DNA from 2 places in the Streptomyces sp. NBC_00859 genome. Region 1 is predicted to be linked to the other one. Evidence: riboswitches for the same ligand, from Rfam matches in the RefSeq annotation. Region 1 holds a riboswitch; the other holds the start of a gene.
The links. Region 1 has a riboswitch for cyclic di-AMP ahead of OG584_RS07700 (M23 family metallopeptidase). Riboswitches for the same ligand answer to the same signal wherever they lie in the genome.

Region 1 (3,254 bases):
CACTCCCGAGATGATGTCGTCACGGATTGCCGTGCATACCGATTGCGCGGGAATGCGCATGACCGAACCTCCGCATCGAAGCCCGCATATCGCGGTCTTTCCGCACCTGTGCGGCGACCTTATGACAGCGAAGGTTAATTCCCGAAGGCGCCCGGTAAATCATGGATATCTTTTGGCCATGCGAAAACGGTCCGTGCGAACAGCCGGAACGGGCGGGGCCCCGGCGCGTCGAGCACCGGGGCCTTGCGGGACACAGAGGGTCAGACGTGGACGCCGTGCGAGCGCAGGTACGCGACGGGGTCGATGTCCGAGCCGTAGTCGGGGCCGGAGCGGGCCTCGAAGTGCAGGTGCGGACCCGTGGCGTTGCCGGTGGCGCCGGAGAGTGCGATCTGCTGGTCCGATGTGACGGACTGACCGACCGAGACGCCGATGGACGAGAGGTGGCCGTACTGCGTGTACGTGCCGTCGTGCATCTTGATGACGATGTTGTTGCCGTACGCACCGCCCCAGCCGGCCTCCACGACCGTGCCGGCTCCGACGGCGTGGACCGGGGTGCCGCTCGCGGCGTGGAAGTCGATACCGGTGTGGCTGCCGGACGACCAGAGGCTGCCGCCGGTCTTGTAGCCGGTGGAGACGTACGAGTTGGCCACAGGAGGCACGAAGGCGTTGAGCCGCTTACGGGCCGCGGCGCGCGCCGCGCGCTGCTCGGCCGCCTTGGCCTCACGCTCCCGCTCGGCCTTCGCCTTCGCGGCGGCCTTCGCTTTCGCCACGGCCTTCGCCCTTGCCTCGGCGCGGGCGGCCTCGTGCTGCTGCGCGGTGGCCTGCGCCGATATCCGGTCGGCGACGGTGTCCTCGACGAAGATGGTGCGGTCGAGGCGGGTCTGCTGGGCGGCGGGGACCTCGGGTCCTTCGGCCATCGCGGGTGAGGCGAGGGTGCCGATGACACCGGCCGTGGCGAGAGTGGCGACTCCGGCGACGCTCGCGGTCCTGCGGGTCAGGCGGTTCGGGGCACGGTGCTTCCCGGTAGGGCGGCTGAACGCCATGAAGGGGCTGGTCCTTTCCTTCCCTCTCGCCTACCGGGTTAGCTGACGGGTTCGGAGCAGGAAGGTCTCCTACGGGCCCGCTCCTGGGAAGCGGCCCCGATTCACCCCAGGGACTGAGTGGGTCCCCGGCTCCCCGGGCTCGCGCCTGACGGGGACTCGGCGATCGCTGCCCGGCGCCGCGGTTGCGGCTTACGTCCGGCGGACAGCGAGAGCGACGCTAAACGGTCGGTCCCGGCTGCACCAAACGGGCCACCGTTTTTGTAGCACATGCCACAGGACGGAGCGCCGGCTTATGGATAAGTGGGACAGATGTCGACGTACGCCGCGAAAGGGAAACGGGGTCCCGGTGGGCAGTGCGCCCACCGGGACCCCGCGGGTCCGCCTCGCCGCGGCGGCCCGGCGCCGCCGGGACCTCAGCTCGCGACCACCGTCACCTCGCCGATACCCAGCGCCCTGACCTGCTCGACGATCTGCGCCGCGTCGCCCACCAGCACCGTCACGAGACGGTCGTCGGGGAACGCGCTGACCACGGCGGCCGTCGCCTCGACCGTGCCGGTCTCGGCGAGGCGTGCGTACAGCTGCGCCTGGAAGTCGTCCGGCAGGTGCTGCTCGACCTGGTCGGCGAGCGTGGCCGCGACCGCGGCTGCCGTCTCGTACTTCAGCGGGGCGACGCCCACCAGATTCTGCACGGCGATATCCCGTTCGGCGTCGGTCAGCCCGTCGGCCGCCAGCGTCCTGAGCACCTTCCAGAGGTCGTCGAGCGCGGGCCCGGTCGACTCGGTGTCCACCGAACCGCTGATGGCGAGCATGGCGGCGCCGGTCCCGTCGGCCGCGGAGCGGAGGACCTGGCTGAAGGCCCGCACCCCGTAGGTGTAGCCCTTCTCCTCCCGCAGGACACGGTCCAGCCGGGAGGTCAGTGTCCCGCCCAGGCAGTAGGTACCGAGGACCTGGGCCGGCCAGACCCGGTCGTGCCTGTCGGCCCCGATCCGGCCGATGAGGAGCTGTGTCTGGACCGCTCCCGGGCGGTCCACGACGACCACCCGGCCGGTGTCGTCCGCGGTGATGGGAGGTACCGGGCGGGGTGTGCCCGCGTTGCCCTTCCACTCGCCGAGGCTCTCGGAGAGCACCGCGTCCAGATCGGTCTCCGCCAGGTCGCCGACGACCACGGCGGTGGCTGTCGACGGCCGTACGTACGCGTCGTAGAAGGCGCGGACCGCTGCCGCGTCGATACGCGCCACCGTGTCCTCGGTGCCCTGGCGCGGGCGCGACATGCGGGCGGTGGCCGGGAAGAGCTCCTTGGAGAGCTGCTTGGCGGCGCGGCGGGCCGGGTTGGCCAGCTCGTGCGGGATCTCGTCGAGCCTGTTGCCCACGATCCGCTCGACCTCGCTCGGGGCGAAGGCGGGCGCGCGCAGTGCGTCGGCGAGGAGGCCGAGCGCCTTGGGCAGCCGGGAGACCGGCACTTCGAGCGAGACCCGGACACCGGGGTGGTCGGCGTGCGCGTCGAGAGTGGCGCCGCAGCGCTCCAGCTCGGCGGCGAACTCCTCGGCGCTGTGTTTGTCGGTGCCCTCGGAGAAGGCCCTCGCCATGATGGTGGCGATGCCGTCGAGCCCCTCGGGCTCGGCGTCCAGCGGCGCGTCGAGGCTGATCTCGACAGCGACGACCTGCTGCCCGGGACGGTGGCAGCGCAGCACCGTCAGGCCGTTGGGCAGGGTGGAGCGCTCGGGGGCAGGGAAGGCCCAGGGCCTGGGAGCGCCCGCCTGAGGCTGCGGATGGAAGGTCATGATCACGGCCGCGGGGTCGGTCACTGGTCCGCCTCTGTGCTCTCGGTGGTCGCGGTGGTCTCGTCCGATACGCCGTCCGCACCGGTCTCTTCGGGCTCATCGGCGGTGACGGGCTCGTACACCAGCACGGCCCTGTTGTCGGGGCGCAGCCGCGCCTTGGCGACCTCCTGCACCTCGTCGGCCGTGATGTCCAGCACCCGCCCGACGGCTGTCAGGGCCAGCTGCGGGTCGCCGAACAGCACGGCGTACCTGCACAGTTCGTCGGCGCGGCCGGCTACCGTGCCGAGCCGGTCGAGCCACTCCCGCTCCAGCTGCGCCTGGGCGCGCTCCATCTCCTCGGCCGTGGGGCCTTCGGCGGCGAAGCGGGCCAGCTCCTCGTCGACGGCCGCCTCGATCTGCGGGACCTCGACACCGCCCGACGTCTTGACGT
Region 2 (3,254 bases), 5.2 Mb from region 1:
ACTGAGCACGGGGCAGACAGGTGCTGGGAAGCGGAGCACGGGACTGAGAACTGCTGGAAGGGAAGGGCGTAGTTCGTGCGGACATGATGACTCCCTAGACGCCGTCAGCGACCCCGGCGATGAGATCCAACGATTCCTTCTGTGGAAGGGCGAGCGCCTGGATCCTGCGGAACGCGGCGCTGTACGCCTCAAGGTCTTCTTTCCGTTCCAGATAGCGGCTAGTCATCAAGTGGTCGAGAACGACCACATCCAGATCAATGATGTTCGGAAAGGAGAAGATTGTGAAAGAGCCGGTCAGTCCGATATATCCGCCGACGGCGAATGGCATGACCTGCAGGTTCACATGGGGAAGCTGCGCGACCTCCCTCACGTGCCGCAACTGCTCCGCCATCACCCGGAGGCCGCCGATCCGCCGGTGCAGAGCCGCTTCATCGACGACCGCACTGAGCTCCAGGGGCGGATCCGCGCTCAGTACCCTCTGCCGGGCCAGTCGTACGTCGACCAGTGAGTCCACGGTCCGGGCGGCCGGTCCGTCCAGTGAAGCCCGCGTCACCGCTTTCGCGTAGCCGGGTGTCTGCAGCAGCCCCGGCATCACCGACGTTTCGAAGGTGTGAGCCGTGCACGCCTGGGACTCCAGTCTGATGAAGTCCCGGTACTGCGCGGGCAGCAGGCCCCGGTAGGTGTGCCACCAACCGGCACCCTCGGCGGCCCCCGCGCCGGACAGTGCCTCCAGGAGCTCGCGCTGGCGGTCGTCCCGTACCCCGTAGGCATCGAGCAGCAGCACCACGTCCGACGGCCGTACGCCGCTGCGGCCCGTCTCGATCCTGCTCACCTTCGACTGGTGCCAGCCCACCAGCCGGGCTGCGGACGCGCTGGTCAGACCGGCCAGGACGCGCAACCGACGCAGCTCCGCGCCGAGTTTGACGCGGCGCACCGCCGGGCTGCTGCGCACGCGGCTCTCCCTCCGGCCGGCCGTTTCCGCAAACGTGCCAGACCGGACGTCAAATACGGCTCCGCGTCGCAGAGTTCATCACTTTGAGCGACAGATATATGCACATCTTGGTGGATGACGGGTACTGCGGTCACTATGAGTGTCACGCTGGTACAAAGCGCCACCCGAAGCCGTCCTCGGAGTGCATTCGTCACGAGGCCGGCGCCTTCATCGGTGGGAAAGGGGCAGGCCGCCATGGCAGACCACCAGGAAGCATCCGTCACGCTGCCGAGCGAGCCGGCCTCGGTTCCGGCAGCGCGGACGTTCGTGGCCCGAGTGCTCACCGAATGGGGGCTGTCTCCTGAAGCCGAGCTGGCCGACACCATCAGGCTGATCGTCTCGGAGCTCGCGACCAACGCGGTGCAGCACACCTTCGGGGCGTCGCCCACCTTCACCGTGGAAACCGTCCTCGAGCGGGACGAACGGCTCTGTATCGGCGTCACTGACAGTCATCCGCGCTGGCCCCAACGCCTGCCCGCTGCCGTACAGCAGGACAACGGCCGGGGCATGGTCATCATCCGCTGGCTCGCAGCCGAGAACGGCGGCCGGCTGACCGTCACGCCCACCCGGGAGGGCGGCAAGACGGTATGGATCGCCCTGCCCTGGACTGCCACGGCCCAGGGCTGAACGCACCTGCGAACAGAGGAACTTACGGCATCAGGGGGCTTACGGCTTCAGCCCACCCGGCCGTACCAGACGCTGCCGGTCCAGATCTTCTCCAGCCTCACCACTGCGCCGGTCTTGGGGGAGTGCCAGATCTTCCCGTGCCCGGCGTAAATACCGACGTGGTAGACGCTGCGGCCGTAGTGGAAGAACACCAGGTCGCCCCGGGCCCGTCCGGAGGCCGAGATGTGGCGCACCCGGTTGTACTGCGCCTGAGCGGTGCGCGGCAGTTTCTTCCCTGCCTGTTTGTACGAGTAGAGCGTCAGCCCCGAGCAGTCGAACCGCGATGGCCCCGCCGCCCCCCACTGATAGGGCGAGCCCTTCTTGGAGGCCGCTACCTGCACGGCTCTGACGGCGTGCATGGCGGCCTGGGCTTCGGTGGTCGCACCCGGCGCCAGAGAGGTCCCCGCAACTGCGGCGAGGGTGAGGGCCGAGGCGGTTCCGGCCCGGGTGAGCAGAGACGGGATATGAATCTGCGCAGTCATGCGCAACCCTTCGCAAACCGCCTGTGAAGGATGACCTGTCGGGTTCGGGCCGGCGAAGTTGCCCGGCCGCCCGGCGGAACAGCCGACTGATCAAGTCGGTTGCCCGCCGGGCGGCTTCACCCCAAGGAGCGACGTCGCTGTCGCCCCGGACTGCTTGGGTCCTCCACTCCTGCCGATCCACTCGTGTCGACCAGACATCCGGGTACGGCGGCAGGACTCGGCGTCCGCCCGGACCGCCCCGCCGTGGTGGCGGGGGCTTGTCGTCTCCCGGATCTTCACCCATGGCAGGGCGGATTTCTGGCTGACCGCGCCGATTTGTACTGGTTCGTGCCGATGGCCTGTTCGGGTGGATACCGACGGCGCTGCGGCAGGTTTTCCTGTGGCCGCACGTCCCCCACCTGGGGCGGAGCAGTAGTCAGGGGCGGGTCGGCCGGTGCGATGTGCAACTCGGCGCGACAGCCGGAACACCGCCCGGCTACGCCTTCCGGGGGGCGTCCATCGGTGTAACGGCGCCCGCCGAAAGGATGGGCGGGCCGCCTGCCGGCCGAGTGGGCGCCGGGTGCTGGGCGCGGCAGCGGTGCCCGGCCGAACTCCTCTGTCCCGGTTCCGCGTTGCGGGCCGCTGTGGCGACCGGGGCCCAACCGCCGGGCGGACGGGCCCGATGCAGGGCCCTTTGGCTGGGGCTGAACCGCTCATCGGACCAGGATCTCCGCATTTCGGGTTGGCAAAGAACCCCGATGCGCCCTGTTGTCAGGGACTGTTCACACGCAAGGATCCCCGTACGTACTGGAGAGCGCCGTGCGAACGGCGCTTCGCAGAGGGGGAGGTACCACGTGAGACGCACCGCAGTGCTCGGCTCGGCCGGCGCTCTGGCCGCGGCGACTCTCATAGCGGGCGCCATGGCTGCACCGTCGGCCACCGCCGACGGCCGCGGTCGCACCGGCCCGGAGGCGCACGGTGCGGCCGTCGCCGCCGCCCGCGCGGCGAGGGCGGGGATCGACTGGCGGGACTGTCCCGCGGACTGGGCGCTCGCCAAGCCGGTCCAGTGCGGCTGGGTGACCGTGCCGGTCGACTACGCGCACCCGGACGGCCGGACGATCAAGCTGGCGGTGGAC

Region 2: another riboswitch for cyclic di-AMP. It lies ahead of OG584_RS31270 (C40 family peptidase); the one in region 1 lies ahead of OG584_RS07700 (M23 family metallopeptidase).

What each region holds. Positions count from the first base shown of each region.
Region 1 covers NZ_CP108826.1:1,878,640-1,881,893, forward strand. Annotated here, with positions in the region: gene OG584_RS07695 (GntR family transcriptional regulator) at 1-60, opposite strand, end outside; gene OG584_RS07700 (M23 family metallopeptidase) at 261-1,043, opposite strand; cyclic di-AMP (ydaO/yuaA leader) riboswitch at 1,056-1,215, opposite strand; gene OG584_RS07705 (M16 family metallopeptidase) at 1,457-2,824, opposite strand; gene OG584_RS07710 (M16 family metallopeptidase) at 2,845-3,254, opposite strand, start outside.
Region 2 covers NZ_CP108826.1:7,091,836-7,095,089, forward strand. Annotated here, with positions in the region: gene OG584_RS31255 (DUF397 domain-containing protein) at 1-85, opposite strand, end outside; gene OG584_RS31260 (helix-turn-helix domain-containing protein) at 95-952, opposite strand; gene OG584_RS31265 (ATP-binding protein) at 1,187-1,618, shown strand; gene OG584_RS31270 (C40 family peptidase) at 1,666-2,139, opposite strand; cyclic di-AMP (ydaO/yuaA leader) riboswitch at 2,143-2,359, opposite strand; gene OG584_RS31275 (alpha/beta hydrolase) at 2,973-3,254, shown strand, end outside.